2 regions of the Pelorhabdus rhamnosifermentans genome follow, and region 2 is predicted to be linked to the other one. Evidence: riboswitches for the same ligand, from Rfam matches in the RefSeq annotation. Region 2 holds a riboswitch; the other holds the start of a gene.

Region 1 (16,127 bases), on a different contig from region 2:
ATTCATATAATGTAATTTGAAACAAAAAGGGCACACAAAAGCAGAGGACCATTTTCCTCAACTTTTTGTGTGCCCTTATACTGTTGTAAATGTGGATATTTCTGAACAATTTCAAGATTAATGAATAACTCCGTCTTGCTATATGTAAAATTTATTAGAAATAAGTCTCGTATAAAAAAACATTTATAATAATTCCATACTATATATAATAAATCGACAATTTAATTTATAAATTGTCAATTTATATAAAGAAAAGTGGAAAAATAGATCTATTTTTGTCAAATTAGTAATTTTTAGGTCAATTGACATTTATTTCATAAGTGATATACTATGAATTGTTTCAACATGTGAATAAGTATAGTAGCTCCTAGCGCTATATACCGTTACAGGCGGTCATGTTCCTATTGAAAGATTAATTGATCTCCAAAAAATTTAATTAGTAAGCTGGTGATTACTATAACAGATATTAACGCTTTATGTATTATCCTTCCCGGCTTTCATATACCAATCGAAAAGTATATGAATCTTAAAAATGAAATGATAAGCAAAGGATTGGAATGCGAGATTCTCGGGATGGAATTGGATGGATGGGTAGGCATTAAAAAAGTCGAACAAGATTTTTATCGTCTCTGTAATCAAAAAGAAAAAATAGTGCTTATTGGTCATTCCGAGGGAGCTTCGTTAGCAATATATTTAGCATCCAAAAGCAATAAAGTTAAAGGATTAGTTGGTCTTTCTTTATCTTTTCTATCCTTTGAGTTGATTAAACAAGGTTTCAAACATGTTATTACAAAATCCCAAGTACGCTATATAAATATTATACGAAACATTTATTTAAAATGGTTATCACTATCTCTACTACAAAAAAAGGCTTTACCCATGCTACTAATTTATGGGAATAGAGATGTGATAATACGAGAACCGGAACGTAAAAATATAATCTCATCAATTAAAACGCCTGTTATCTCCAAAACTATAGCGGGAGGGCACAATTTTATGATTGGAAGGAACGCTAAAAAAGTAGCAAATGATATATATAATTTCATGCAAACTGAAGTTTTTTATGCAAGCATTAGCTAGGTATGTAACAATTCAACTTTATCGCACAAATTTGGCAAGTAAGTGTTGATAGAATTGGGGAGTTCAGCACACCTTAATTTTGAGAAGGTAACACTATAGAAACAAATTTGCGTTAGCGAAAGGAATGATTGTTGACATGATACAAGAGAAGATATTTCAAGAAGATGTTTCAAGATTTTTCTCAAGCAGAAGGAGTGTACGAAAATATCTTAATACAGAAATAGCTTCAGAAGATATAATGAGTATTTTGACAAGTGGAATATGGGCTCCTAGCCCGGGAAATGTACAACCTTGGCGTTTTATTATTATCAATAAGAAAAATTCAATTAATAGGTTAGCATATTTAATAACCGAAAATTTGCACTCTAGAAGGCAGACGGCTGAAGAAAATAATTGTTTTAATAATGTTGCTTTAATTAGAGCTTCTGGTAAGTATGCACTAGCTTTTAAAAGTGCTCCCCTGATCATTGCTTTGGTTGGAAAAAGCTATAAAAAATCGCCAACGGGGAGATTATTTGGTGCATTTTTTCCTGACAAAGATGTTAACACCGTAATACGAGAAGAAATGATTAAATGTGTTAGTATGGCTGCTCAGAATATGCTACTTTGCATAAATTATCTTGGTTTGGGTGGATGTGCTTTAAGTGCACCTATATACTTAGCTGGTCGGAAAATAAGTGAAGAATTACAGATTGGTTTAGAAGAAGAGCTCGTGTTGTTAATTTCAGTCGGTCACTATGAAAAAGGTCAAACTGAAAAACGATTTTCTTCTAGAAAAAAACTTGAGAATGTAGTGAGCTGGCTTTAGCGTAAAAAACAACTTGAATTAAAGAAAGGGTGTCTATCCAGTAGCGTATCAATTTTATAGAGATCAGTTGGATTATACTTTCACCATTAACCAACATGTGATATATAGCACAGTATCCTTGCGATAGCGACATGGCTTTTTTTTTTGCCTCTTTGTTGTTTTCCGATCTTGCGAAAATTCATATACCACTTGAAAATATAAAACAATACGCAATGCTGATATCCTTGCCATTGAAAAGATGACAGTGTCTTAAATTAGCAATAATTAGTTCCTTGATACTACCTGCCTAATCCATCAGTAATTTCAGGGACTAGCGGTTCGTTCAATACTCATTTAATATGAATGTCAACAAGAACCGACATGCCGGGTTTAAGCAACGTTGGTTCCGCATCAAGCGCTCGGATTTTTACCGGTAGCCGCTGGGTCACCTTCGTAAAATTCCCAGAAGAACCATCATCAGAAGGCAATAGAGCAAATTGCGATCCGGTAGCCGCTCCTACCGCTATTACTTCACCGTGAAATGTTCGTCCTGGATACATATCAACCGAAAAATCAACTTTTTGCCCCTCACATACTTTCCCCATATAAGTTTCTTCAACATTAGCCATCACCCAAACATCACCCAAGTCAACTACGCTAAACATCGTTTGCCCAGGAACAACATATTGTCCGGAATTTACAGATTTCAAAGCAACAATGCCAGATATCGGTGCCTTAATCACCGTATAGTCCAACTGCATCTGAGCATTTTTTAAAACCGCTTCCGCTTGCTCAACCTGCGCTGTGGCAACTTGGATATCTTCTGTGCGCGGTCCCTCCGCCAGCAGGCTGTACTTTTGCACAGCAGTATCGTAATGAGCTTTGGCAACTGACAGAGCAGAATACGCCTTGTCGCACTGCTGAGCCGATATAGCACCTTGCTTATTCAAAGTCTCAGCTCGGTCATAATCTTTTTGATCGTTATCCAGTGTAGCCTGCGCTTCTGCCACAGACGACTGTCCTTGCAAAATCTCTTGACTGCGATTACCGGCTTGCAATGCGGCCAATTTTGCCCGCACTGACGACAAATTGGCTTGGGCATTGGCCACTTGGACTTCAAAGTCACTTTTTTCAATAACGGCAATTACTTGTCCCTCTATAACTGAATCGTCTTCATTGACCAACACCTTTTCAATCCGCCCAGATAGTTTAGAACTGACACTGACAATGGTTCCTTTTACCCGGGCATCATCCGTAGAAACAATGCGATTTATCTTGATCCACCACCAGGCAAGACCAACCGTCAAAACAACACCCAACAGTCCAACAAGAAATATAATCTTTTTTTTTGTGATTTTTGATCGTTTTTCTTCTGACATGATTAACACCTCTCTGCTTGGAAAATATTGTAGTTTTACACCCTCGTCTTGGATGGCAACAGCAACGATAGAAAACCCATTCCTAATGCAATAAGCGACATGATAAAAAATACATCCTGAAATGACAACACTGCAGCATTACGAGCTGTCAGTTGCGCAAGAATTAATTTAAATGCGCTGTATTGCTCAGGCCGAGGAAATCCTTCACCGGTAAATACACCCATGGTCGCTTTAGTAATTTGCGCAGCATCCATACCTTGCGCTCCCCAAAGGCTTTGGAGTAATTTATAAATATGATCCTCGGCGTGCATATTAGGATTTATATATTCACTGAGATTCTGCTGGTGAAAAACTTCCCGATTGATCAGCAGCGTTTCGGGAAAGACCACTCCAATGCAGCTTCCTATGTTTTTAAAGAGATTAAACACGCCGGAACCAACTCCCACTTTATCACGGGATAAAATAGAAATAGCCGAAGAACTAAGCGGTGACATCATCAGTCCTAAACCAATTCCCATGATGAGCAGACGAATAAAAAATTCTTTGTGCCCATAATGAGGATTAATAAAACTGAACATATACAGGGAAAGAGCAATGATAATCATTCCAAGAAAAGTCGGGATTCTGTTTCCCAGCAAATCGGACATTTTACCACCAACAGGTGCAAAAATAATAACTGCCGTTGTTAAAGGTAATAACTCAATACCAGCATAAACAGGACTATAGTTAAGAATGTTCTTAAGAAAAAATGGTAATAGGAACATAGCGCAATAGAAAGCCATATAACAAATAAAGTTGAGGATATTAGCAATACTGAACCCAAAATTAACAAATAGAGTCAAATCAACAATGGGGGACTCAACATACTTCTCAACCAGAATAAAAGAAATAAATGAGGAAAACGAAAGATAGAATAGCACTCTGATATACAGCGAATCCCATCCTTCTTTTTGCCCCTGGTTCAGTGTCAATAACAACAGAGCAAGACAAACTGTCAACAAAAAGGCGCCAACATAGTCAATTTTTGTTTTGACACTGGCCTTAGTAGATGGAATCAAAAAAAAGGCCATAAGTAAGCCGATAATAGACAACGGAGTAATCGAGAAAAAAATTGATTGCCAATTAATATGATCGATCAGATATCCGCCTATTGTAGGACCCATGGCACTGCCGGCAGCAGCCATGGCACCCCAAATGCCTAGAGCCTGTCCGCGCTGTTCAACCGGAAATGTAGCAGCAACAATAGCCATGGCGTTAGGTAAGATCATGCTGGCGCCAATTCCTTGGACAACGCGGGACACTATCATGAATGTGGCAGAAGCGGACATTCCACAGAATAGTGATGCAATAGTGAATAATATCAGGCCGATAATATACAGTTTCTTAGCGCCAAACTCATCCCCGAATTTTCCTGTCAACGGTAGTAAAGCTCCATATGGCAGCATATAACTCAACGAAACCCAGACAACGGAATCTAAATTTAAATTTAGCGCCGCCATAATGTTCGGCAAACCAATATTAACACAACTGCTTACATATGCAGTAAGCACCGTTCCCAAACAAACAGTAATCAGTAATAGATATTTTCGAGCCACAAAAAACACCTCGATTATCAGCATCATGTATGTTTGTACTAACTAACATGCATGACAAAAATTTTATCTCGCTATGCCACGAGCAAAAAGTCGGAGACTATCTTCAAATGATTCATTGTCAGCTTGAGAAGGAGGCTCATTTCTAAGTATGACTCTGCTGATAAAAAAACCAAAACAAAGCCACAGTAAGCTACTCGCCTGGATCCCTGAATCTCCTTTCACGACCTTATCACGTCGTTGCATAGTATCGAAATATTCGGTTAAACGTGTGCGGTTCATAAACCGACGCTTATCCACAGTATCATTAATTTCGGGAATGTTGTTCGCCTCATGGAAGATAATCTGGATAATTTTCAGATTATCAAGTAAAAGGCAAAGGTAGGCTTGAGCGATAAGCTGTATATCGTTTTCCAAGTTTCTGCCTAATTTGCCGGAGGTAAAGAGTTCTTCCAAATAAGACGGAGGTTTGGCACAGACTGTCAGCGCCTCCAGCAACAGTTTTTTCTTGCTTTGAAAATGACGGAATACAGTTATCTCACTAACTCCCGCCGCTTCCGCAATTTGTTTAGTCGTAACTTCTTTAAAACCCATTTTAGCAATTAAATCAATCGTCTTAATTATTATTTTTCCTTTGGTATCTAGTTCTGGCTGCAGCATGCTCATCCGAATCTTTCCTTTGCTAAAGTATGTTTGTACTTACTAACATATTTAGTATAGACATTTTTTTCCTTGACGTCAATACGTGGCAGCGGAGTCAAAAATTACACCCTGCCCATAGTACGGCACTAAAAGATAACGCAAAAAATGGGGAAGGATAATCCCTGTTAAATGAAGAAAGGATTAAACGATATAATCCTATCCATTTCATTAAAATATTCGAAAGGAATATATAAATGAAGAAAAAAATTGTCATTGTCTCATTTACTTTCTTGTCTATACTCCTATTCGTTGGATTTATTATAAAGAATAATTACTCATCCCAGACTCTTCCACCAGAACCTATCGTTTCAGAACCAACGACAGAAACAGTTCTTCCCACTTCAACTAACAATATTCAAACCAAAGTAGCAGAACCCGCTTCCGCGCCTGCTGAATCGGTTTCTCAATCGCAGCCTCCAGAAAACACGCTAACCGAGTCGTTGAACATTACGCCTGGTAAAATACCGCCCCCAGATAATCCGCCTCAAAACTTGGCCGATTATAACTATTCGATTAAAAAAGAGGAGAAAAAGAATTTCGAACTTGCACCTGGGGTGACGGTAAGTAAACGGACTGTTCACATTAAATTAGATCATGATAGTGATAATATTATTGATATTCAAAAAAATTCCCCCAATGTAACATGGAAAAGTAAATTTTAACCACTGCATAAAAACCTGAGTCAATATAAACCGACTCAGGTTTTTATGTAAAGGAAAATAGAATTAGTCTACCACCGATGTATGCAATTGTAATATCTTTTACTAAGTCCTCACAATAATTGATGTAATTCCTGCGCAATATAGAGTTATTTTTTAATTGTTGATAAGCGAGAATACCTCAGCTCTGGTCTTATCATCTTTTCTGAATAATCCACGGACTGCTGATGTAACAGTTTTTGAACCTGGCTTTTTTACTCCCCTCATACTCATACATATATGTTCAGCTTCAATAACAACAGCCACTCCTTTCGGATTCAGGCACTCCACAATGATATCCGCAATTTCTCTGGTCAAACGTTCTTGAAGCTGCGGACGCTTAGCCACACTCTCTACTAATCTTGCCAATTTACTCAAACCAGTTATTTTACCATTCGACGGAATATATGCTACATGGGCTTTGCCGAAGAAAGGGACAAAGTGGTGTTCGCACATGGAATAAAACGGGATATCTTTCACTAAGATCATCTCATCATGGTCTTCGTTAAAATGTACCTCAAGGTACTTTCTGGGGTCTTCTTCTAATCCACCAAATATCTCATCATACATCCTCGCTACACGGTCAGGTGTACCTTGAAGTCCTTCCCTTGCAGGATTTTCTCCTATTGCTTCTATGATCATTGCTACTGCTTCGCGAATTTTTCCCTGATCTATCATTGTCGTCTCCTTGTAATCGGGATATTATCATTACTTTTTATGGTTGTCCTGTTAGTAAAAAAAATCCTCTTTAAACATCGAACTAGGATTTATTTTAATTGAACTCAGATTAATGCTTTAATCACTTTTAGTGCATCGTTCAAAGAACGTACATCATGCGTACGAATATAGTCTACACCCATATAACTTAAATAAATTTCTGCTCCTAAAGTAGCTGATCCTCTCTCATTTACTTTGCGATTGGTAATGTTTCCCAAAAAATGATTTTCGAGAAACTCCAACAAGGATTGGTAAATTAAAATATTCCTTCAATTGTTTTATATTTTTTAAAACATAAATTGGAGATTCAGGATTAGCTCCTAAGAAAAATCCCATCCCCGGATCCAAAATCATTCGTTCCAATGGAATACCTGAATCTTGAAGCACTTTAATACGTTCGATAAAAAAAGCGACCATTCCCTTAAATACTTTTTCAGGTTCAGTCTCAATAACTGTAGCCGGACCAAAACGTTGGATGGAATGCATTATAATAAGTTTACAATTAGATGCTGCTAAATCAGAATAAATTTCAGAATGAGGGAATCCTTGAATATCATTTAAATAATGAACATTATTCTTTAAAGAATATTTTTGAACTTCAGGCTTAAAAGTGTCTATCGAAATTGAAATATTTTGCGATAGCAAAGAATTAACGACGGGTTTTAAACGATTAATTTCTTCTTGCGGCTTCACTTTTTTCGTTTCAGTATTACTAGAAGCGGCCCCTAGATCGATGATATCAGCGCCATCTTCCACAAGCTTAAGAGATTTTTCTATAGCTTTGTTTTGCATCGAGATAAAGTCCGCCATCCGAGAAACTGTCCTCAGTAATATTAAAACTCTCCTCCTTTAAATATCATTTATGTATTTATTAATTATCTATTCTGCCATTTTCTTAATCTAAACCTGTCTTTTTATCCAGCATTGCAAAAAAAAGCAGACTATCTGGGTCATTCGCCCAGACGGTCGGCCTTTTCAGTCATACTCCCTTGTGGTCATCCACATCCGTCAGTAATATGACTCTTAAACATTAAATTACACTCAAAATGTCTTTTTGTCAACGTAAAATCAAAATAGCAACCCCAATTTATTTCAGTAGTGGCGGATTCACATAAGAGCTTCTTCGCAAATGATGGAAACCACCAATCAAGAACAAGTCGAATTAATTTGTTTTCCAGAACTGCAGTTATCTTGAAAAAATGGAAAAGTCAAGAAGCAAACTTGTATTGGTACGAGAAATCATCTTCACCAGCTTTGATTATTACATAAAAAACAGTGTGAATCAAAATCATGTAACACGCTATACCAAGAATTGGCGAAGTTGCTGTAAAAAAGGTTAGGCATAATGGCTATTGTAAGCGAATTCATACTTAACTTTGCCAAAATTTTTTTATCACTGTAGCAGCCATGAGTGATTTATTTTCCTTCCTGCGCCGTAAAAAGGAAAAAGCTGAACAAAAAAATCATCAGATATTTCACAATAAAAAGTAGAGTTAAATTGTAATATTTAAAGTCCACATCAAGATTTTTACAACAACGTAATCAAAATCCAATCCAAAGCCTTCGCATCATCCCCTCCAATACCGTTGCCGCCTGGCACTAGTAAAACAATTTTCCAAAACGTAGAATCAATGGCCCAATTGCCGAACTTCAGGTAATCAACAGAAATTTGGTATGTCCCGGGCTTCTTCGGATCAGAAGCCTTCCATTGCCCAATACGACACTTCAACTTTTAGCAGAAAAAACAGGAATATCCCGAAGTAATTTAAACAGATATGAGAAAGATGAGGTTAAGCCGTCAGCTGATTCAATCGTGATTCTCTGTGATCTCTATAACGTATCAACTGATTGGCTATTAAGAGGAATTGAACCTCAAGCACAAAAAGTCGAGGCCATTTCTGACCCCGACTTAAAAGATATGACAGATATATTAAAGAACTTAATGGAAAGCGACGATTCCGATCTACGCGGTTGGACAAAAATACAGTTTAAGACCACATTTAAAGAATACTACGCCACTCACAAGGAAAAAAAGCCGTGATAAGGATATGCGAAAATTCCAAAAAATACGCATGAAAAAACACCTGCTAATGAGAAATAGCAGGTGTTTCTTTATAAAATCATACCGTACCTCATGAAAAATCCTTTTTAATTGCCAATTCTGCGATATTAATACTTTATTCTTATATTGTTTCCGTTAGATTTTTCCACTTTCTAATCTTAGTTCTAAAACTTTTAAATGGCGCAACCGAATTTATATGTACCCATTTCCACATCGGCCAATTTGCGCGTGTTACTGTCCACTTGCGTACATTTGGCGTAAATAGTTCTTCGTCACTCAATTGACCAATCCAGTCACACCACATTTCGATGCTTTCCTTAAACAAATTTCGTAATTCCTTTAGTGAATATCCACTGTATTCAGCATAAAAAGATTGATAAAGCTGCCCCAACTGGTTCCACTTATAGTCGCGGGAAGGAGTAACAACCTCCTTTCCATTCAACTCATCATTTTCCCATCCCATAATAAGATTTAACCAGCCAAGCTGATATACTATCATTTCTTGTGGTGTCTTATCCACTTCTTTAATTCGGATATCTTTTTTTTCTTCTAGAATTTCATCAAATTCTCTATCAAAAAGCTGATAAGTCTTTTTTATAGCATCAATCAACGCAACTTTATTATCGTATTCTTGCACTATCACACCTCAGTTTTATCTATTCTAATTAGGTTGAATTTGATACTTAAAATGTTTATACATCAATGATCCGGATAATATTAACGTTAGCATTTCTGCAACAGGTACAGTTAACCATATGCCTTTTATACCAAATATCTGCGGCAACATAACAATGCCTATACCTATCCATACTATGCCTTTACTTAAAGCAATTAATCCCGAACTCTTGGGTTTACAAATAGCGGTGAAATAACCTGATGAAACGACATTCAATCCATTTACTAGAAATGCGAAGGTATACAGTCTCGCACCATACACAGCAAAGTTGAAAGCTTGTTCATGATTCGCATCTAAAAATATCGCAATTATTTCTCTAGCAAAAATGGATATAACGGAAAACAATCCTACACCGATGATTATTGCCGAAAAACCAGCAAGCTTTAATGCTTTTTTTACACGCTCTATTTTACCGCTACCATAATTATAACTAATGATAGTACCAACGCCATCTGATAATCCAATCAGTATATTATTTCCAATAAAAGACAAGTAGCTAATAGCTGTAAAGGCGGCTACGCCAACTTCACCTACATAATGCATAAGCGTAATATTAAATAGGAATGTTGTAACACCCGTGCCTATCTCCGATAACCCTTCCGATGAGCCATTATAGATAACATTACAAGCTAATGATTTCTTAAAATTTCCTTTAAATAATTTTAAAGTGGTTCTTCCCATTATAAAAGGGAGTATAGTCATAACAAATGCAATACTATAGCCTAAGCCTGCAGCCAAAGCAGCCCCTTTAATTCCTAGTCCGAGTTGTACAATAAATAAATAATTAAACATCATATGGCTTATAACAGCAATAACTAGAGCTAGCATTGAATATACAGGTTTCCCCATTAATTTTAACACATAATCTAAAACAAACATTACCCCTAAAAATGGTAAAAATAAACTTTCATAGCTAATATAAGTTATTACCATTGGCATTAATTGCTCATTTGCCCCCAAAAAAGCAGCTATCTGTTTTGTAAAACCAATCGCTATTACTAAAAATAACAACGATGCTCCTGACATGAAACTAAGCGACGTTTTAAATGTGTCACTCGCCTCTTCTATGTTGCTTTCACCTAATTTTTTACCTATAATACTCTGTGTTCCAATACCTATTACCACACCAACCGCAATCATTAAACTAAAAAAAGGCATAGCAATATTTACACTTGCTAAAGCATTAACTCCAATATAATGGCCAACAAAAAAGCCATCCACAATTGTGTTTAATCCTAAAAATAACATCCCAGAAATCGCAGGAATACTGTATTTTAGAAATAACGTAGCAATCTTTTCTTCACCTAATATTTTTTCATTCATGCTTATCACCCCAATAAGATGATAAACCTTAGAGCTACTCCAAGGTCAATGATTATTAATTGCAATCCAAACTTCATAATAATCAAGACCATCTTTATGAGAGCTTGCCATGTATCTTCCAATCATGGGACCATTTACTTCTCTACCTTCTTCTTTTAAATATTTCAAAGCTTTATTCAATGTATTATTTTCTTGTTCTGAGTAGCTTGTTCCTACTATTGTATATAAGTAATTCACATCATGTAACGATGAAAGTTCCTGTTGTTCTGAGAAGTCCAGCATACACAAATTCTCTTCATCAATACTAATACCCACTTGTGCCGATAAAAAATTCGGATTTTTCAGAAGCTTTTCTTGTGGAACTAACAGCGTATATCGTATGCGGTCAACTATCCAATCCTCTTTTTTATATTTACGAATCATAGTAACTAGATCATCCGCCTGGTTGCCAATAAGTTTGTATTTAAAATCAGGTGCAGAAACAATCAAAAACTCGCCTAATCGCTCTTCACACATTTTATATTGAAAAGCAACTTGGGTAATCATTTTCTTTAGCTTAATTAATTCCTGTATCCTCTTTTCAACGATTCTTTGATTTTGATAAAGTCTATTTTTAATATCGCCAACATCCATTTTCGTTATAATCTGCTTAATATCTTTAACAGATAGCTCCATATTACGAAAAAACACTATATCCATAAGGACTACAATTTCGTCATAGGAATAATATCTATATCCATTGTCACCATTTTTGTGCGATGTAAGTATACCAATCTTTTCATAATACCGCAAAGTATCAGTCGATACGTCGAAAAGTTTTGCTACCTCACCTATAGTCCATTTCTCATTCATTTCTTATTAACCCGCCTTCACAACTACATTTTTACTACTAGTCCGTTCATAATACTTCTATAGCTATAGTATACAATAAAGAATTCATTCTAAATATCTCCTATGCAATCTGCATTAAATCCGTCGGCATTTCATTATCCCAGTACAAACCATTGAAAAACGCAGTTTTTGGTTTCTGAATCCATTCCATATGTTATCTGGCTTCTAGCCTATTTACTTTGGATAGAAAATTACTATCGTTGCTATCAGCCGCTTAGTTCACAACATTAGCTAGCATCAATTTCATCACCAGTCTATCTTCGCCCTCACCATACTCATTGGGTCTGAAATCCGTAGACAAGAATCCAAACTTACTCTCATAAAGCTTAACTGCTACAATATTATTCCGTTCCACGGTGAGTTCCACTTCTTTAATATTTTCTTTCGATAAAGCGTTAAAACTGTCTCGAAGTAGTTCAGCCCCTACACCTTGACCACGGGATTCTTGGGATATTGAAACCCCGATCATGTACGCCTTTTGAGGATTGTCCCAATCCAACATATACTGGACTACACCAATCACTGCTTCGTCTTTGCGAAATGCATATACACGGCCATGCCTTATGAGCGGTACAAGATGCCAAACATTCATTCCTCCTTCGCCAAAAGCTTCTGATTCTAACTGAACTAAACGCTCAATAAGTTCAGTTTCAGTTGTTCGCACCAGTTCAATCATGGGTTCCTCCTGTAAAACGTTTTTCCACATACTTTGAATCACTGACTGAAAGCACGCCGGAATAGTTTAGCGAAAAGTCAATCTCGCCACCAACCTTGATCTCTTGTTCAGAATCGGTAATATCAATGATCAAATGATCACTACTAGCTCCCAAAATCATTAAATTGCCGTCAATAAGACGAATTCCTTCAATATTGACATCTTGTTTTCCCATTGATATAATGGCTCTTTTTCTAATCCCTATATCTGTGAATTCGGGAATATTACCAAAAGCATCTCTACCAATAGTCCCTGTCGGTATTGATGGCTTGGAATTCACCTCAATCACCTCCGCTCGTAGGCGGAATGCGTCATGGTGAAGCCATGGGATTCTTCTATTATGGGTTGTATCGGTACCTAACAATATCCCTTCACCAATCCGTAACTGATTTACCCCGGCAGGAACTTTATGATTTTCCACCAGAAACAAGGTAGATGTTCCCCCACCTGAAATTATCTCAAGCCTACATCCTAATTGATTTTCAACAGCATTTCCCAATTCAACCAGCATCCCTAGATTTTTAGGACTAGGCAATATGCCACCAAAACATCCCATGTTTGTCCCTAATCCTGCTAGCTTTATATCTTTAAAACAAGCAACCCGCTTTGTAATATCAAGCACATTTTCTTGCAATACCCCTTCCCGAAGATCGCCGACATCAACCATTAAAATCACTTGATGGATTTTGTTTAATTTTTTCGCTGCCCGCGCTAATGCCTTGATTACAGTGATTTCCGAATTAATACTTGAATCAGTATACTGAACAACACTTTTAATATTACTTAAACTGGGAAGCCGCAGCAAAGTGATTGGCTGCGTAAAGCCTCTTTTCCTAAGTTCAATGATGTTCTGCATTCTAGCATCAGCTAGACCAACAACCCCCCCTTTCACCATGGCAGTGACGATCTGGTGCATAGCACTAAACCCTTTGGTAACACCAATGACTGCGATCCCGTGTTGTTGACATTTTTCTACCACCTGAACGGAGTTATCCTTAATTTTTTCTAAGTCAATATCAAGAATTGGGCGACCACGCATTTAAAACACCTCTCCTCCTTCACCTGCAACCTATTCCATGATTGGGCAAAAGCATTATCTCCACGCTTTTGAAGATATTCAGGAGTTCTTTGTAACGTCCTTGATTTCATCACTAATATCAGAGTTGAAAATATCAAATACCCTGCTTCTCATTAAAAATTATTTGTGCTACTAATTCGTCATATAATATTGTTCCATGAAAAGAAAAAAAACTGCATGGGAATGTAATCCTGTGCAGCATTCGGGAGTACAATAGATACTGTAAATGCTTTAGCAAAAAAATCTGGAGCTAAAACAATCGCATTAACAAATTTTAAAGCTGAATTTATATCTAAATATGCGGATAACGCTTATACTAGGGATATAGTAACTGCATTCTATTGAAACAAGGATTTATCGCAATTGGTTATTGTAGATATGCTTTATAAATAGGGAGGAAAAAATGACTAATTTCGGGGTAGTTGGTACAAGTTGGATTACTGAAGAATTTATCCGTTGTGCTTCACTAACAGGTGAGTTTTGCTTGCAGGCAGTGTATTCCCGTAAAGAAGAAAAGGCTAGGGCATTTGCAGATAAATATACGACAGTGAAAAATTTTTTTACAGATTTGGGTGCAATGGCAAAAAGCCCGCTAATTGATGCCGTATATATCGCCAGCCCTAATTCATTTCATGCAAAGCAAGCTATTATATTTATGCTTCAAAAAAAGCATGTACTATGTGAAAAGCCAATAGCCTCGAATGAAAAAGAACTGTCAATGATGATTAATATTGCAAACAAGAATCAAGTGCTTCTCATGGAAGCTATTAAGACTACTTTTTTGCCTAATTTCCTCGGTATCCAGGAATCCTTGCCCAAGTTAGGCAAAATAAGAAAAATTCTCTTTAATTATTGTCAGTATTCTTCTCGATACGATGCCTATAAGGCAGGTAAGCACGTAAATACCTTTGACCTGAATTTTTCCAATGGATCACTAATGGATATAGGAATCTACTGCGTTTATCCAATTATTTATCTCTTTGGCAAACCAAAGAAAATCATTGCTAACGCAGTAATGCTGGACTCGGGTATTGATGGTACAGGAAGTATTACTCTGAAGTACCAAGACTTTGAAGCTATAATCTCTCATTCGAAAATTTCTAACTCCTACATTCCTAGCGAAATACAGGGAGAGCAGGGCTCAATGATTATTGACAAAATATCTACACCGGAAGAAATAAAAATCATGTATCGTGACGGTAAGACGGAAGAAATTACTCGTAAACAATCCACTGATTTTATGTATTATGAAGCTAAAGAATTTATTGATTTAGTTAAACAAAATAAAAGAGAATCAACAATCAATTCATGGCAGTTGTCTTTGGACGTAATGAATGTCTTAGATGCTGTTCGAAAAATAATTGGTCTCAAATTCCTGACAGATGAAATAAAACCAATAGATGAAAAAACAGGGCTTCTATAAGCCCTTGCCAAATTATTTTTTTTGCTTTCTATCCATTAGATATCTAACTATCATTATAAAAAATAGCTCTTCTGCATATAGGAACCCTATTCAAATAAAAATTTCCCTTATTTATTAGACATCTAACTATATAGTCAGATGTCTAATCCTCTACAAGTTTATTCATCTAGATTACGATTTATTTTTCCTAATGTTGCTTCAATATATTCAGCTTCTTCGTCGGATAAATCTTTATACACAATTGCATTCACTCTCGCGGAAATCTCAATAAAACTAGGTTTCAATCCTAATCCTCTTTCTGTTAATCTGACAAAAGTAACACGACTATCCTCTCTGCTTTTCTCTTTTGTGACATAACCTAAATCTACGAGTTTATCAATTAATACAGTCACCGTTGGTTTTGTTCGATGGATTTTTTCGGCTAAGTCCTTCATGGTATACTTCTCGCCAGTAAGGAGATGGACTAAAATCTCCCCATGAGAAGGAACGATACCGTCCATTCCATGTGCTTCCAGTTCTCGCACGATAAGGCGATGAGCTTTCTCTGATGTTCTGCTTAAAAGAGCTATTACATTTCCTTGTTTCATAGTTTTATTGTAATTAGATATCTAATCATTGTCAAGTAGAAGAACAAATATAAAACTTATTCTGTACTACAAGCGGAACTCCTTATATAAATTCCGCTATAGCTTTTCAGAAGGGAATTGTTGGATAATATCGAATTGTTCACATTATATGCCATAACAGGAACGATGAATAATTGTGTTAAACGCTAAAACAGGTATTTAGCAGAGGATGATATCATGAATTATTTTATTCTATCTATATTTAGTTCGATAATAGGGACAGTATTGATGATACTAATTTATACCTACCTTTATGCCGCTTATCGTGAACGCTATTTCGGCTTTTGGATTTTAAGCTGCTTACTCCTTTTACTGCGCAATATTTTTTTTGATTCCGGTATGCTTGATTGGGTGCAATCGCTAGGTTGGTTTAGCTGC
Region 2 (16,127 bases):
ACCGAAAGATGAGACCTGGTGATTTGGTTCTTGTTGATCAATTCCTTGATTTTACGAAAGGACGCGCTGCTACTTTTTATGAAGGAGGACAGCGAGGTGTTGTTCATGTTGATGTAACAGAACCTTATTGTCCTCATCTTCGGCGTATTTTATATGATGAGGCTAGAAAGTTAAACATTGCCATTCATCAGCAAGGAACTTATGTTTGCACAGAAGGACCCCGGTTTGAATCGCCAGCAGAAATTAAGATGTTTAGCATTCTACAAGGGGATCTCGTTGGGATGACCAATTTACCTGAAGTAGTTTTAGCGCGTGAGGCTGAAATGTGTTATTCTACAGTATCTATGGTGACAAATTTTGCGGCAGGTATTTCGGCGCAACCTCTTACACATAGTGAAGTTGTTGAAGCCATGTCGCTTTCAGGCGAAAATATTCGCAAACTAATTATGGCAGCGATTGCTGCTCTTAGTGACGGAGATTGCCATTGCCGGGAAGCGTTAAGTGAATATGGCGGTTTTAAGCTGTAAGGATGGTGAGAAGATGAATTCGTTAGAATGGAAAGAAGGACAGCTTATTCTAAATCGGGAAATGGGGAGCGACCTTATTTACAAAACCTACAACTGTTTTAACTCATTGTAATGCCGGCGCTTTAGCTACCGTGTCCTTTGGTACAGCTTTGGGGGTTGTGCGTCAGGCTTTTGCTGAAGGCAACATTGCAGCTGTTTATGCCGATGAGACACGTCCACTGCTCCAAGGAGCGCGCCTCACAGCGTTAGAACTTTCGGCAGATCATATTCCTGTTACAGTCATTACAGATAATATGGCTGGATGGGTTATGAAGCAACATAAAGTAGGCGCGGTTATTGTTGGAGCAGATCGTATTGTTAAAAATGGTGATGTAGCCAATAAATTTGGTACATATAGTGTTGCAGTGCTGGCCAAGGAACATCATATCCCTTTTTATGTGGCTGCACCTGCGTCTACTTTTGATTTTTCCATTGCTACGGGCGAAGAAATTCCGATCGAAGAACGGAAAGCTAATGAAGTCAGTCATTTTGCTGGCATACAAACCGTTCCAACAGGCGTAGAGGTTTATAATCCGGCTTTTGATGTAACACCTGCCGACTATATTACGGCGATTATTACAGAACATGGAATTTCACAGCCGCCTTTTGAACAGGCTGTAAAAGATTTGAAAAAACGGGAGGAAGAACAATGTCATCTTTAATTCGCGATATTCATTTGGCACCTCAGGGCCACGACAAGATTAACTGGGTCAGAGAACATATGCCTGTACTCAATTATTTAAATGAAGATCTTTCAGCAACAAAACCCTTTGCAGGGAAAAAAGTCGTCGTATCTGTTCATTTAGAGGCCAAGACGGCCTATTTGGCGCTGGTGATGAAAAATGCCGGTGCCGAAGTCGTTGTTACAGGCAGTAATCCTCTGTCAACACAAGATGATGTGGCTGCAGCACTTGTTGATAGTGGGCTGAATGTTTATGCCTGGTATAACTGTACAGCTGAAGAATATGATCATTTTTTAAATAAAGCTCTTGATAGTAAGCCAGACATTATTATTGATGATGGTGGCGATTTAGTGGCTCTCCTCCATGGGGAAAGATCTGATTTGGCAAAAAATATTATGGGCGGCTGTGAAGAAACAACGACAGGTGTGTTGCGCCTAAAGGCGCTTGCTGCTGAGGGACGTTTGAAATTCCCAATGATGGCTGTTAATGATGCTTATTGCAAATATTTGTTTGACAATCGTTATGGAACAGGACAGTCTGTTTGGGATGGCATTATGCGTACAACGAATCTGACTGTAACAGGCAAGACTGTTGTTGTTGCTGGCTATGGCTGGTGTGGTAAGGGCGTATCCATGCGGGCTAAAGGATTAGGTGCTAATGTGGTGATCGCCGAAGTGAATCCGATTAAAGCAGCGGAAGCTGTTTTCGATGGTTTTCGTGTCATGCCGATGATCGAGGCAGCAAAAATTGGTGATATTTTCATTACTGTTACAGGTTGTAGCAATGTCATTAATCGTCAGCATTTTACTGTCATGAAGGCTGGAGCGATTCTTGCGAATGCTGGCCATTTTGATGTGGAGGTAAACAAGGTGGATTTAGCGCAAATAGCTGTTTCTACTCGACAAGCGCGGAAAAACATTGAGGAATTTGTCATGGAAGATGGTCGTAAGCTTTATTTGCTTGCTGAAGGTCGTTTGGTGAATCTTGCTGCAGGTGATGGTCATCCGGCTGAAATTATGGATCTGTCTTTCGCTATGCAAGTGATTGCAGCGCTGCATATCTTGCAGCATCACCAAGAATTGACGAATCAAGTTCATCAGGTATCAGAGGAATTTGATTTTAAAGTTGCTTCACTAAAACTCAAGGCCATGGGCTTTTCCATTGACACGCTTACAAAAGAACAAGAAGCATACTTGGCTCAGGCTTAAAAACAGGGGAGTGGTCGGGCAGATGCTGATAGAAAAGGTGCAAAGTGAAATCATTGATGTGGGGCATAAACTATTGCGTTCCGGTCTTGTCACAGGGACATGGGGCAATATTAGTGCACGTGTAGCACGAGATACCCTTGCCATTACTCCCTCTGGACGTAATTATTTGTCTTTGGAAACGCAGGATATTGTTCTTGTTGACCAAAATGGCAAAATTAAAGAAGGTAAATTAACGCCGTCATCAGAACTTCCACTGCATGTCGCTGTTTATCAAGCTCGCAGCGATATTGGGGCTATTGTTCATACACATAGCGTATTTGCCAGTGCTTGTGCTGTAGCAAATAAAGCCATCGCGCCAATTATTGAAGATTTATTGCAAGTTGTCGGTGGGAGTGTTGAAGTGGCTCATTATGCTCTGCCAGGAACGGCAGAGCTGGCGCATAATGCTGTAAAGTCACTAGGAAATAAGAATGCCGTATTACTTGCAAATCATGGTGTTCTTGGCTGTGGTTCGACGTTGTCTGAGGCACTGCTTTGTTGTGAGCTTGTCGAAAAGGCTGCTCAAATCTATATTTATGCTCAGATGCTTGGCGGAGCTATTTCACTAAGTGAGGACGACATTTCTCAAATGCATGCTTTTTATCAGCAGCATTATCGTCAGCGTCAGGAAGAAGCTAGAAGGGAGGAATAAATATGTCTAGAATTTTAATTAAACAAGCGGAAGTTTTGGATAGTCAGGGCCTGATTTGTCCGGCTGATATCGCCATTGATCAGGGTAAGATTGTTGGGATCGGTAATTATGAATTTTGGTCGGCAAATAAAGTGATTGATGGCAAAGATAAACTAGCCATACCTGGTTTTATTAATACACATACTCATGCAGCTATGACGCTATTTCGCAGCTATGCCGACGATATGTTACTTATGGATTGGCTGGAAAATAAAATTTGGCCGGCTGAAGACAAGCTTACACCAGCTGATGTGTATTGGGGAACCATGCTGGCTATTGTTGAAATGATTCAGTCTGGTACAACAACTTTTTCTGATATGTATTTCCATATGGATGAGGTGGCTCGTGCTGTTGAAGAAAGCGGCATTCGCGGCGTCCTTGCTCGTGGTATGGCAGGCGTGGCGCCCAATGGTGAGCAAGCTTTAAAAGATAGTGAGGACTTTTTTAACAATTGGAATCACAAGGCTAGTGGCCGTATTACTGTGATGCTTGGGCCTCATGCTCCTTATACCTGTCCGCCTGCTTATTTGAAAAAAGTTGTTGCTCTGGCTGATAAGCTGAATGCTCCCATTCATATTCATTTATCTGAAACACAAGGGGAAGTAGCAGATTGTCTGAAAGAGTATGGTCTTTCTCCTATTGCCTTAATGGAACAAGTGGGGATTCTCGATCATCCAGTGCTTGCGGCGCACTGTGTTCATGTGTCTGACGCTGATATTGCCTTAATGAAGGCTCATTCCGTTAAAGTTGCTCACAATCCTGGTAGCAATATGAAGCTCGCCAGCGGCATTGCTCCCGTACCCAAACTGCTTGAACAAGGTATTGTTGTGGGACTGGGTACAGATGGTACGGCAAGTAATAATAATTTGGATATGATTGAGGAAATGCGTCTAGCCGCCCTGCTTCATAAAACAAGTAGTCTCGATCCCTTAGTCATTCCAGCCAAACAGGCCGTGAATATGGCGACGGAACAAGGAGCTAAATGTTTGGGACTGGAAAAGGTCATTGGCACGCTTAAAGAAGGCTATGAGGCGGATGTAGTTCTCCTGGATATGCATAAACCAAACTGGTATCCGCGTCATGACCGTTTGTCCCTATTAACCTATGCAGCTTCAGCGGGGGATGTAGACACAGTCATTGTACAAGGAAAAATTTTGATGTACAAACGCCAGATGACGCATTTAGATGTGGAAAGAATTCTGTTTGAAAATCAAGTAAGAGGGTTACGACTTGTACAAAATTCAGAAAAAAATTCTTGAACAATATTCATTAGCTAGTGCGAGAATGGAGGAAAAGTAAAAATGCGTGCTTTAAACTTTTATTCATCCCATTATCATTCCCAATTGGTGTCAAGACGTAAAAGCTGTACCATCCGCAATGGTGATAAAAGTGCGAAATACCGTGAGGGAGATATTGTGTGGATTACAGTTGGCAAACGTTTTTCACAACGCAAAAAACTCTATTCAGCTGTTATTGATCGAGTAGATGTAAAACCTCTTAATGAACTTTCAGCAGAAGATTTGCAAGGCGAAAGTCAGAGCATTACAAATGTTGATGAAATGATTACGTTTTTACGATCCATGTATGACAAAGATATTATGCCTTCAGATATGGTTAGTGTCGTTTATTTTTCTGAGGTTGTTGAATAACAACCTTTAACGGTAGTATGGACGAGACGAGTCAAAGGTTACTGGATTAGAAAGGTTTTGCATGTTTTTGCAAAACCTTTTTTCCGTCTAATACTTTCCTTCCAAAACAGGATTTTTTATTTCTCTGTGGAATTTGTTTAAAGTACGAAAGTTCTATAAAATCGAGTGTCCAAGGGAGGGTTCATTATGCCAAAACCGGTTTTTCACGAAGAAAGGTGTAAGGGCTGTGAATTATGTACGGTTGTCTGTCCTAAAAAAATTATTGCTTTATCTGATCGAATGAACAGCATAGGTTATCGTATATCCAGTTGCATTGATGAATCGAAATGTATTGGGTGTATGATATGCGCTAAAGCTTGTCCGGATATGGTGATTGAAATTCACAAATAAGAGGGGAGCGAATCAAGTTGGCTGAAAAGGTTTTAATGAAGGGAAATGAAGCAATCGGTGAGGCCGCTGTTGTTGCTGGTTGTCGCCATTATTTCGGTTATCCTATTACTCCACAAACAGAACTTACTGAATATATGTCACGACGGATGCCTCAGGTAGACGGAACTTTTTTGCAAGCCGAAAGTGAAATTGCTGCTATCAATATGGTTTACGGTGCGTCAGGGGCTGGAGCACGGGTGATGACTTCATCATCTAGTCCTGGGATTAGTCTTAAAATGGAGGGTATTTCCTATGCAGCTGGTGCGCAGCTACCTTGCGTAATCGTTAATATGATGCGTGGTGGCCCTGGTCTAGGTAGCATTCAGCCATCTCAAAGCGATTATTTTCAAGCTACCAAAGGTGGTGGTCATGGTGACTATCGACTCATTGTTTTAGCCCCAAATTCTGTCCAAGAATTAGTCGATATGACAATTTTGGCCTTTGATTTAGCTGATGAATATCGTAATCCCGTTATGATTCTTGGTGACGGTGCCTTAGGACAAATGATGGAACCTATTGTATTTCCTGTGATTGATAAAAAGCCCATTGAGAAACCTTGGGCAGCTGTGGGTATGAAGAAAAGGAAAACTCCCAATATTATTAATTCACTGTTCTTAAAACCGGAAAAACTCGAAGAACACAACCAGGTTCTTCAGGCTAATTATAAAAAAATTACAGCGGAACAAGTGCGCTTCGAAAAAGTTTTGACGGATGATGCCGATTTGATTCTTGTTGCGTATGGCATTACATCACGTATTGCGCGAACTGCTATTGATATTGTGCGAAGTGAAGGCTATAAAGTCGGTCTTTTTCGTCCTATTTCATTGTGGCCATTTCCAAGTGCCCCTCTTCAAGAACTAGGCCAATCAGCGAAAGCTTTTTTAACACTGGAGCTTAGTGCCGGACAACTAGTTGAAGATGTCAAGCTAGCTGTGAATGGTGTTCGGCCCGTTCATTTTTATGGTCGGACAGGTGGCATGATTATGTCGCCAAAAGAAGTGGCTGAACAAATTAAGAAGGTTTTGAGCTTTGAAGGAGGGAAATAATATGACTGTCGTTTTTAAACGTCCTGAATCTTTGTTAGATGTTCCTTTTCATTATTGTCCAGGGTGTCATCACGGGATTATTCATCGCTTAGTCGCCGAAATCATTGATGAATTAGGTGTACGTGAAAATACGATCGGTGTGGCCCCTGTGGGGTGTTCCGTCCTCGCTTATGACTATTTTAATGTAGATATGCTTGAAGCGGCTCATGGACGTGCACCTGCTGTGGCAACCGGCGTAAAACGGGTTCATCCTGATTCCGTTGTCTTTACTTATCAAGGTGATGGTGATTTGGCGGCAATTGGTTGTGCTGAAATTATTCATGCTGCTGCACGGGGTGAAAATTTTACCACCATCTTTGTAAATAATGCCATTTACGGCATGACAGGCGGGCAAATGGCTCCGACAACACTAATTGATCAGGTTACGACGACATCACCTTATGGACGTTCCCTACAAAATACAGGCCATCCGATCCATGTTTGTGAACTGTTATCGACAATCGAAAGTGCAGTTTATGTTGCCCGTGTGGCTGTGAATAATCCAGCGAATATGACGAAAGCCAAAGCAGCCATTAAAACAGCGTTTCAACATCAATTAAATGGTGATGGGTTCGCTATTGTGGAAGTGTTATCAACGTGTCCAACCAATTGGGGTATGGCGCCGCTCAAAGCAAATAAATGGTTAGAAGACAATATGATGAAGGTTTTCCCGCTTGGTGTCTATAAGTCATTGGAGGTGAAAAAGGATGTCAAATGATATTGTTTTAGCTGGCTTTGGTGGACAGGGCATTTTGTTAATGGGCCAACTTCTTGCTTATGCAGGAATGATTGAGAATCGGCATGTTTCCTGGATTCCATCCTATGGACCCGAAATGCGCGGTGGTACAGCAAATTGTTCTGTCATTATTGCTGATGAACCGGTAGGATCACCTATTGTTACAGAGCCTAATCTTGTTGTTGCCATGAATTTGCCTTCACTAGATAAATTTGAGCCTGCTCTTCAGTCCGGTGGGATTTTAATTATTAACAGTTCTCTTATTCAAAAGGAAGCCACGCGAAGTGATATTTCGGTATATAAGGTTCCAGCCAATGAACTGGCGCAAGAACTCGGTAATTTGAAAGTAGCAAATATGATTGTATTAGGTGCTATTGTTGCAGCATCTGAGGCGGTCAAAGACGAATCAGCGTTACAAGCCTTTGCCAAGCTGTTCGCCAAAAAGCCACAACTTGTGGAAATTAATAAATTAGCCCTCCAAAAGGGCGCTGAGTATATTAAAAATCAAAAAAAATAGTTTTTATAGCAAAGAAGCTATTTCGTTGTTTATGATAACGAAATAGCTTCTTTGCGCTGTGAAAGGGGGCAGGATTTTTATCAAATCATAGCGAAAATATAACCATTGATATTATAGAGGTGGCGGTCTTTTCTTGGATAACCAATTACATGCTGAGATCATTCCATTTATCGTTTCACAGGTTCCCTCCGCATTGCTAGTTATTAATAAAGAGGGTATAATTACTGAATTTTTTATGTCAAAATTAACAAAAAAACGTTGTGAAAATATCATTGGAAAAAATTTTTGTCATGTCGTGAGAAGGCTTTTTTCGAGTGAAGCATTACATATTCTTGACGCTTATGACCAAACTAAAAAAAATGGTATGCCACAAATGATTTGTTGTCATGAACATACTACGGTATACGATTTAAAAGAGTATTTTTCTTGGAAGTTTCAATTAAAATCAGCAAGTATCATTGTTTTTATTCGCGATATTACAGAATATACGTTACTTGAACAAGAATTTAATGAACTTGTTGAACAGCAGCAAAAGGTTACGCAGGAACTCTATGCTGCTATGTCCAATCAGGATATGTATTTAATGGATATGGAGCAAACAAAAAAACATTTGGCTGCTCTCTATCGTATTACTTCTGTCGCGCAGACAACGGTTAATCAACAGGCGGTACTTGATAAAATTATTGAGAATATTACTAATGACTTTGGGACTGTTAATGTTGCCTTATTACTCTTTGATGAAGTGCAACAAGTATTAGTTGTTCGTGCTCACACAAATTGTTTTCACAAATTCCCTTTAACTGCGCAAATCTCACTTAGCGAAGGTATTTGTGGTTATGCAGCGCAGCATCGCGAAGTGGTTTATATTCCCAATGGGAAGGAAGATAGTCAGTATATTCATAGCGGTGGTGACTGCGTGAGTGAGCTAGCTATTCCATTAGTTATTAAGGATAAACTACTGGGTGTTCTTGAAATTGAGACAACAGATAAAAGAGAATTTTATGACATGGATATTGATATGTTCCGCTCTATTGCCAATCAAATTGCTATGACCATTGATCATGCCAATTATGTTTCCAAAGTACAAGTTCAAGCTATTACGGATGGCATGACAGGGCTTTATAATTATCGCTATTTCCGTACGTATCTTCTTCAGGAATTTAAACGTGCCAAGCGATATGAGAGACCACTTGCTTTTTTGATGATGGATATTGATTGGTTTAAAATGTATAATGATCACTATGGGCATCAAAAAGGCGATGTCGTATTGCGTAAAATAGCTAACTTGATTCATAGTGCTGTCCGTGATGTAGATATTGTGGTGCGCTATGGTGGAGAAGAATTTGCTGTGATTCTTCCTGAAACTTCTATTTACGATGCGACGGTTATTGCCGAAAGAATTAGAAAAAGTGTTGCGGAGTTTCCCTTTGAAAACTATGAAACACAGCCGCTTGGCTTTTTATCTGTAAGTATTGGTATTGCAGGTTTTCCACGTGATGCAATGAATGATGTTGAGATTATTCAACATGCGGATAGTGCTTTATATGCGGCAAAGGATGCGAATCGTAATTGCATTCGTGTTTTTTATCAGATTAATGAAAAGTAATGGATGAGTAGAGGTTTTTATGATACGAGGTGTAGTTACATGAGTCAGGATGTGTTTGGTGATTTTTCAGCTGCTTCTTTGGCTGGAACGGACCAAGAAGTCGAATTTATCAAGGCGGCACTTAATCTTCCTGCTTGTTCTAAGATATTAGATTTATATTGCGGATATGGTCGTCATGCCATTGAATTGGCCAAGAGTGGATATGCAGTCACTGGAGTGGATAATACTGCTGATTTTTTAAGTATTGCCAAGCAAAAAGCAGCGGAGCTTGAGGTCAGCATTGACTTTTGTCAATGTGACATGCGAGAAATACATTTTTATAACCACTTTGATGCTGTTATTAATATGTTTGCTGCCTTCGGTTATTTTAATGACGATGAAAATTCGGCTGTTATGGGGGCTATTAGTCGTTCTTTAAAACCTAAGGGACTATTTTTGATTGATTTATTGAATCGTGAATGGATGCAAAAAAATAATTTGAATCGTTATTGGCGTCATCCTAATGGCGAAAGTGTTGTATCAACAAAAGTAGAAATTTATGAAGGCTTGGCCATGATGAAACGCCAGTTGATTAATCAAGTAACTGGACAGAAAATGGAGACTGATTTTCAGCTTCGTACTTATTCGTTAGCAGAAATGACGGAATTACTTAGCTTTCATCATCTTCAGATAAAAAAAGTCTATGGCGCATTTGATGGTCGTACTTATGATGAAGATACGCCAAGAATGATTATTTTAGCGCAAAAAATGAATGAATAGGATTTTCATGAAACAGTTTTACAGTTTATGTAGAACTGTTTTTTTTGTCCGATTGCTCACCTCGATTGATCTACGCATCATAAACTATAACAAGAGTGTTTGTAGCAAGGTGAGGTGTTAAACTGTGATTGTTAAAATAAATGGACGTCAGCACGTTCGTATGCCACGAGTAGGAATTGCTTTAAGCGGAGGCGGGCTGAGAGGACTTGCTCATATTGGCGTGCTCCAAGAATTATGTCGCCAACAGATACCTGTGCATATGATTGCTGGGACGAGTGCGGGGGCCATTATTGCGGGGTTATATTCTACCGGAAAAAGTCCGGCAGAAATGCGGGAGCTTGCGCATAAGGTACGTCTTAACGATTTAATTGATGCGAAACTTTCCATCAATCAGCTTATTAAGTATGGTATGAAATGGTTGTTTACAGGAAAAGTCCGACTGCTATCTGTTATTCCCGCTGGTGTCATTAAAGGGGACTGCATCGAGCAGTATTTCAAGTTGCTCTGGGGCGAGCTTACGGTGCGTGAGACAAATATTCCACTGGCTATTACAGCTGTGGATATCAATACAGCTGAAACTATCTTTTTTATGACTCCTTTACGTGCAAAGCCAACAATTTTAAATGCAAAGTATTATTATAATATTCCTATCATCGATGCTGTTCGCGCCAGTATTTCTATTCCAGGACTTTTCACTCCTAAAAATTATTCTGGTATGATGCTTGTCGATGGAGCAGTAAAGAACAACTTGCCAGCAGATATCTTACGTGAGATGGGAGCTGATATTGTCATTGGTGTTGATTTAGGTTATGATGGAAAACCGAATTATGGAATCCAATCGGTTGGTGAGGTACTTATGCAATGCATTGAAATTATGTCACGGGAAGTCACTTTATTAAAAGGGCGGCAACATTCTGATCTGGTTATTCGACCGCAAACGTTTGATATTTCTTTTTCAAATAAAGTTGATATTGATACTTGTATTGACAGGGGTGTTTTTGCGACAAAAGAGCTCATTCCAGACATTTTGGATTTAATACGCTAATTCTGTCACGGAAAATCAGCCTGGCAAAAAGTAACTTGTTAATTTTTACTGGAAAAGCTATAATTAAAATAGAATTTTTACCCGTGGATATAAATGGAAAAGGGTATGTTTTGTTTATAGGAGTGACTGATTTATGTTACAAATGAACGGGATCAAAAAAGGACTTGTGCTTTGTTTAAGTGGATTCCTTATTTTAATAACAAGTTTTGTCGGAAATGTTAAGGTTGAGGCTGCTAGCTTTACAGAAAATTTATTATATGGTGCTGCAGCGTTTGCTTATATTAATGGTCAACTGAATAATCTTAATGACAATCATCAAAAAGATTTGTTAGCGCAAACGCAAAAACAAACGGGTGTCTATGAAAATGAGGAAAAAGATGCCTATTTAGCGAATGTAGCACAACGCTTAATGACGAACGGGATTATTAAGGGTCATTATGCTGTATACTTAACACCTGACAAAAGCATTAATGCTTTTTGTACGTTAGGTCGTGTGATTGCTGTTAACAAAGGAACTATTGAAATGCTTGATGAAGATGAGTTTGCTTCTATTCTTGGTCATGAAATGGGACATGGAGAACACAAGGACCCTGTAGAAGGAACGAAAAAAAGTATCGGTCTTGGTGTGTTAGTTGATTTGTACTTACAGGATAATCCGGGCATAACAAGCCAAGTATTGGGTGTTGCAAGTGCTAATTATATCAATAATGAAGTCATTACCATGCAAGAAGAATGGGCGGCAGATAATGCTGGTTTTGATAATGCTGTTGCTGCAGGCTATAATCCGGGTGGTGGCGCTGCTGCCATGGCTTTTATGCGCTCTAAATTGGGAGAATTATGGCATGATGGACTGAGCAAAATTGTGAGTCCCAATAATCATCCTAAGACTTCCGACCGTGTGAATAATTTTTCTAAGAGAATGACAGATTATAGTCATGGCCATGTTACTGTAAAAGGTGATAAAACGGTTTGTCTTGACGGTGTTGAGATTATCACGCCAGCGAAGACTGAACGTTATTTAGCAGCTGAACGTACATATTTAATTGCGGGTAAACTTGCCAGAGAATATCATAACAATACACTAGAAACGGTATCTGTTGGGCAAAATGGCACTGTCTATATGGGAGATCGAGCTCTTTTTACACCTGTTGATGGAGACAGCGATACAGCCCAAGAGGTTGCGGATAAAATTAACGTCCTTATTAAAAAATAGGTAAAAGTAAATTGATAAAATTGTATCCCCTTAACAAGAAACTTCATATGAATAGGTTAGGGGGCGATACGATGTCGATGTTTGATATGAAAAGTATTGTTAAGGCCATTCGAGTTCATGATATTACGATGTTGGCCTTAGAGAAGAGTAATTCTGAGTGGGATTATCAGGATGAACAGGAATTAACCCGTGCTATTGTTGCCAAATATGATTCCATTAATCGCTTGGTCTTGCAAGACATGAAATACATGGAAAGAATATCACGTCAGCAAGCAAGAAAGGCGAAAAATGAATCTATAAAGCAATAAGGCTGGAGAAACAAAAGAGCAACAGTAAGGTGTTGCTCTTTTGTTTATGACAAGGTTTACAATAGGTTAGGAGGAACTATCGATGAATTTTGCTAAGCATACTAATCAAAAAGTATTTCGATTGATTATACTTACTGTATTTGTTATCCTTGTCTGGATTAGCTTTAGGGTATATCCTGCTTTTTTTCAAAAGATGTATGTTTTACTTCTACATGGTGATGTGAGGGGCAGTGTTCACTTCATCCGATCTTATGGACCGTATTCCATGATTGTTAGTTTCTTACTTATCGTTTTTATTAACACTGTCGCTGTACTGCCAAATATTTTCATCTTAGCTGCTAATGGTGTGATTTTTGGTGTAGTAGAAGGAACGATTATTTCGTGGTTAGCTGAATCAGTGGGTGTCATTTTAAGCTTTATTTTGATGCGATATTTTTTTCATGATGTTGCTCATAGTGTGATTATTCGCAGTAATGCCTTGAAACGAATTGATGAATTTAGTGGCAAGCAAGGATTTCGCGTTATGCTTGTGGCGCGGTGTATTCCCTATGTACCATCCGGTCTTATTACGGCTCTTGGTGCTGTAAGTAGTATTACCCTTGCTGATTATGCCCTAGCTACATTTATTGGAAAATTACCATCTGCCTGGATTGAAGTCACTTTAGGTCATGATTTGTTATCTTATCAGGATCATGTTATGAGGCTTACACTCCTCATCTTTTTATCCATCGCTTTATATTATTTTTTAGCGAGAAAGAAAAAGCAGCAATAATGGATGACTACATAACAATTTTTACTTGTTGACGAATAAAGATTATTAACATATAATAATGACATGAAAATAAAATTAAATGGGATGTAGAACTGACGGATAGTGGAGATTACCACGTGAACTACATTCTTGAAATGCCGACCGTCTGGGCGAGATTGCAAGATCTTGTTTCAGAGGGTCTTTTTGTTGCAATCTTCAATGTTAATTCAATTATTCAATTGAGGAGGTCATGCAATAATGGCATGGAAAGGTTTTGTTAAAGGAATTTGGAATGAGAAAATTGATGTTCGTGATTTTATTCAGAATAATTATCAACCCTACAGTGGTGAAGACAATTTTTTAAGTGGTCCCACCATAAAGACGAGTGCACTATGGAAAGAATGCTGTGATTTATTAGATCAGGAACGGAATAAAAACGGTGTACTTGATGTTGATTATCAGACTGTTTCAACAATTACTTCACATAAGCCAGGATATATTGACAGAAAACTGGAAAGTATCGTTGGTTTGCAAACCGATGCACCGTTGAAACGCAGTGTCATTGTCAATGGTGGCATTCGCATGGCAGAACAAGCCTGCGAGGCTTATGGTTATAAGTTAAATCCCGAAATTAGTGAACTTTATCATCATCATTGCAAAACACACAATACAGCTGTTTTTGATGTTTATACAGATGAAATGAAACATGTGCGCAAATTAGGCATTATTACGGGGTTGCCTGATGCCTATGGCCGCGGACGCATTATTGGTGATTATCGTCGTATCGCTTTATATGGAATTGAGCGGCTTATTGTTGAAAAACGAACTGACTTGAAAAATATGGAAGGCCGAGCTATGGTGCAAGAAGCGATCCAGTTGCGCGAAGAAATTATGGCTCAAATTGCTGGATTACAGGATATGTCACTCATGGCCCAAAGTTATGGATTTGATATTACGCAACCTGCTGTAAATGCGCAGCAAGCTGTTCAATGGGTTTACTTTGGTTATTTGGCGGCAATTAAGGAACAAAATGGCGCTGCCATGTCATTAGGTCGTGTATCAACTTTTCTTGACATATATATTGAGCGTGATTTGGCACAAGGGGTATTAACAGAAGAAGAAGCACAAGAACTGATTGATCAATTAGTAATAAAATTGCGTCTTGCACGTCATTTGCGTACACCAGAATATAATGAATTATTTGCTGGTGATCCGCTCTGGGTGACAGAAGCTATTGGCGGTATGGGGGAAGATGGACGAACCTTAGTGACACGTACGTCTTATCGTATTTTAAATACTTTATATAATTTAGGTCCAGCGCCTGAACCGAATCTGACTGTATTGTGGTCAACAAAGTTACCTGCCGCCTTTAAAAAGTTTTGTGCTAAAGTGTCTGTCGATACAAGTGCTATTCAATATGAAAATGATGATATTATGCGTATGGACTATGGTGATGATTATGCTATTGCCTGCTGTGTATCAGCAATGAAAGTAGGCAAACAGATGCAGTTCTTTGGTGCCAGAACGAATTTGGCTAAGGCCTTATTGCTTGCCATTAATGGTGGCCGCGATGAGAAAAAAGGTGACCAAGTCGGGCCCGTGCTCCCTGTCCTTCAGGACGAATACCTTGATTATGATAAGGTAAGAAAAAATTATTCCATCGTTTTAGAATGGTTGGCTGGATTATATGTCAATACAATGAATGTCATCCATTTCATGCATGATAAGTATGCTTATGAACGGTCACAGCTTGCCTTGCATGATACAGACGTAGAACGACTCATGGCTTTTGGGGTTGCTGGATTATCTGTTGCAGCGGATTCGTTAAGTGCCATTCGTTATGCTAAGGTACAGCCTGTGCGAAATGAACAAGGCATTGCTGTTGATTTTAAAATTACTGGCGACTTTCCTTGTTTTGGCAACGATGATGACAGAGTAGATCGCTTTGTTAAAGAAATTACAGCTGAATTCTCTCACAACTTAAAACAACATCCCGCTTATCGGAATGCCAGACATACCTTGTCTGTGCTCACAATTACTTCAAACGTTATGTATGGTAAAAAAACCGGTTCTACTCCTGATGGACGTCAAAGTGGACAACCTTTTGCACCAGGTGCAAATCCCATGCATGGACGTGATGCGCGGGGAGCCTTGGCTGCCATGAATTCTGTGGCCAAAATATCTTATGAAGATTGTCGTGATGGTATTTCCTATACTTTTTCAGCGGTTCCAGGAGCACTTGGAAAAAGTTCGACAAATAGGGTAGATAATCTTGCTGCTGTACTTGACGGTTATGCTATGCAGCAAGGCCATCATATTAATGTGAATGTTCTTGATCGAGAAGTTTTAGAAGATGCCATGATTCACCCGGAAAAATATCCCCAACTAACGATTCGTGTGTCAGGTTATGCTGTAAATTTTGTAAAGTTAAGTCCTGAGCATCAACGCGAAGTAATTAGTAGAACTTTTTATCAGGCTATGTAATATCTACTCTACACAATCAACAGAATTTCCACTAAAATTTCCGAATGGTTAAATATGTATCGGTGAGGGGTTAGATAAAATGAAGGGATATTTTCATTCCATTGAAACATTTGGGACAGTTGATGGTCCAGGCATTCGCTATGTACTATTTTTAAGCGGCTGTCCTATGCACTGTTCTTTTTGTCATAATCCGGATACATGGGAGCAAGGAAACCAAACGATTACAGTAGAAACTGTTCTGGCTGATGTAGAAAAATACCGAAACTTTTATGAGCGCTCTGGAGGCGGTATTACGGTAAGTGGTGGAGAGCCATTGATGCAAGCCGAATTTGTAACTGAATTATTCAAAAATTGCCAT

The links. A riboswitch is a leader RNA that binds a small molecule or an ion and turns the genes downstream of it on or off. The one in region 2 is predicted to bind ZMP and ZTP.
Region 1: it holds a riboswitch for ZMP and ZTP, as region 2 does, so the genes downstream of both, folP (dihydropteroate synthase) here and pflB (formate C-acetyltransferase) in region 2, are expected to answer to the same signal.

The regions. Positions count from the first base shown of each region.
Region 1 covers NZ_JAHGVE010000002.1:142,030-158,156, reverse strand. The annotation lists gene Ga0466249_RS03970 (alpha/beta hydrolase) at 574-1,080, shown strand; gene Ga0466249_RS03965 (nitroreductase family protein) at 1,217-1,888, shown strand; gene Ga0466249_RS03960 (HlyD family secretion protein) at 2,218-3,246, opposite strand; gene Ga0466249_RS03955 (DHA2 family efflux MFS transporter permease subunit) at 3,282-4,841, opposite strand; gene Ga0466249_RS03950 (TetR/AcrR family transcriptional regulator) at 4,905-5,504, opposite strand; gene Ga0466249_RS03945 (hypothetical protein) at 5,735-6,202, shown strand; gene folE (GTP cyclohydrolase I FolE) at 6,356-6,916, opposite strand; partial or broken gene folP (dihydropteroate synthase) at 7,021-7,787, opposite strand; ZMP/ZTP riboswitch at 7,905-7,981, opposite strand; gene Ga0466249_RS03930 (helix-turn-helix domain-containing protein) at 8,664-8,996, shown strand; gene Ga0466249_RS03925 (ClbS/DfsB family four-helix bundle protein) at 9,139-9,654, opposite strand; gene Ga0466249_RS03920 (MATE family efflux transporter) at 9,679-11,016, opposite strand; gene Ga0466249_RS03915 (MerR family transcriptional regulator) at 11,062-11,868, opposite strand; gene Ga0466249_RS03910 (GNAT family N-acetyltransferase) at 12,122-12,583, opposite strand; gene Ga0466249_RS03905 (alanine/ornithine racemase family PLP-dependent enzyme) at 12,576-13,661, opposite strand; gene Ga0466249_RS03900 (Gfo/Idh/MocA family protein) at 14,104-15,123, shown strand; gene Ga0466249_RS03895 (MarR family winged helix-turn-helix transcriptional regulator) at 15,282-15,623, opposite strand; gene Ga0466249_RS03890 (ATP-binding protein) at 15,927-16,127, shown strand, end outside.
Region 2 covers NZ_JAHGVE010000004.1:195,025-211,151, forward strand. The annotation lists gene mtnP (S-methyl-5'-thioadenosine phosphorylase) at 1-527, shown strand, start outside; gene mtnA (S-methyl-5-thioribose-1-phosphate isomerase) at 581-1,228, shown strand; gene Ga0466249_RS07050 (adenosylhomocysteinase) at 1,216-2,457, shown strand; gene Ga0466249_RS07055 (class II aldolase/adducin family protein) at 2,480-3,148, shown strand; gene Ga0466249_RS07060 (amidohydrolase) at 3,151-4,446, shown strand; gene Ga0466249_RS07065 (ASCH domain-containing protein) at 4,489-4,836, shown strand; gene Ga0466249_RS07070 (4Fe-4S dicluster domain-containing protein) at 5,023-5,226, shown strand; gene Ga0466249_RS07075 (3-methyl-2-oxobutanoate dehydrogenase subunit VorB) at 5,244-6,311, shown strand; gene Ga0466249_RS07080 (thiamine pyrophosphate-dependent enzyme) at 6,313-7,068, shown strand; gene Ga0466249_RS07085 (2-oxoacid:ferredoxin oxidoreductase subunit gamma family protein) at 7,058-7,603, shown strand; gene Ga0466249_RS07090 (sensor domain-containing diguanylate cyclase) at 7,737-9,209, shown strand; gene Ga0466249_RS07095 (class I SAM-dependent methyltransferase) at 9,249-9,968, shown strand; gene Ga0466249_RS07100 (patatin-like phospholipase family protein) at 10,093-11,013, shown strand; gene Ga0466249_RS07105 (M48 family metalloprotease) at 11,147-12,226, shown strand; gene Ga0466249_RS07110 (hypothetical protein) at 12,298-12,534, shown strand; gene Ga0466249_RS07115 (TVP38/TMEM64 family protein) at 12,617-13,306, shown strand; ZMP/ZTP riboswitch at 13,385-13,464, shown strand; gene pflB (formate C-acetyltransferase) at 13,544-15,769, shown strand; gene pflA (pyruvate formate-lyase-activating protein) at 15,849-16,127, shown strand, end outside.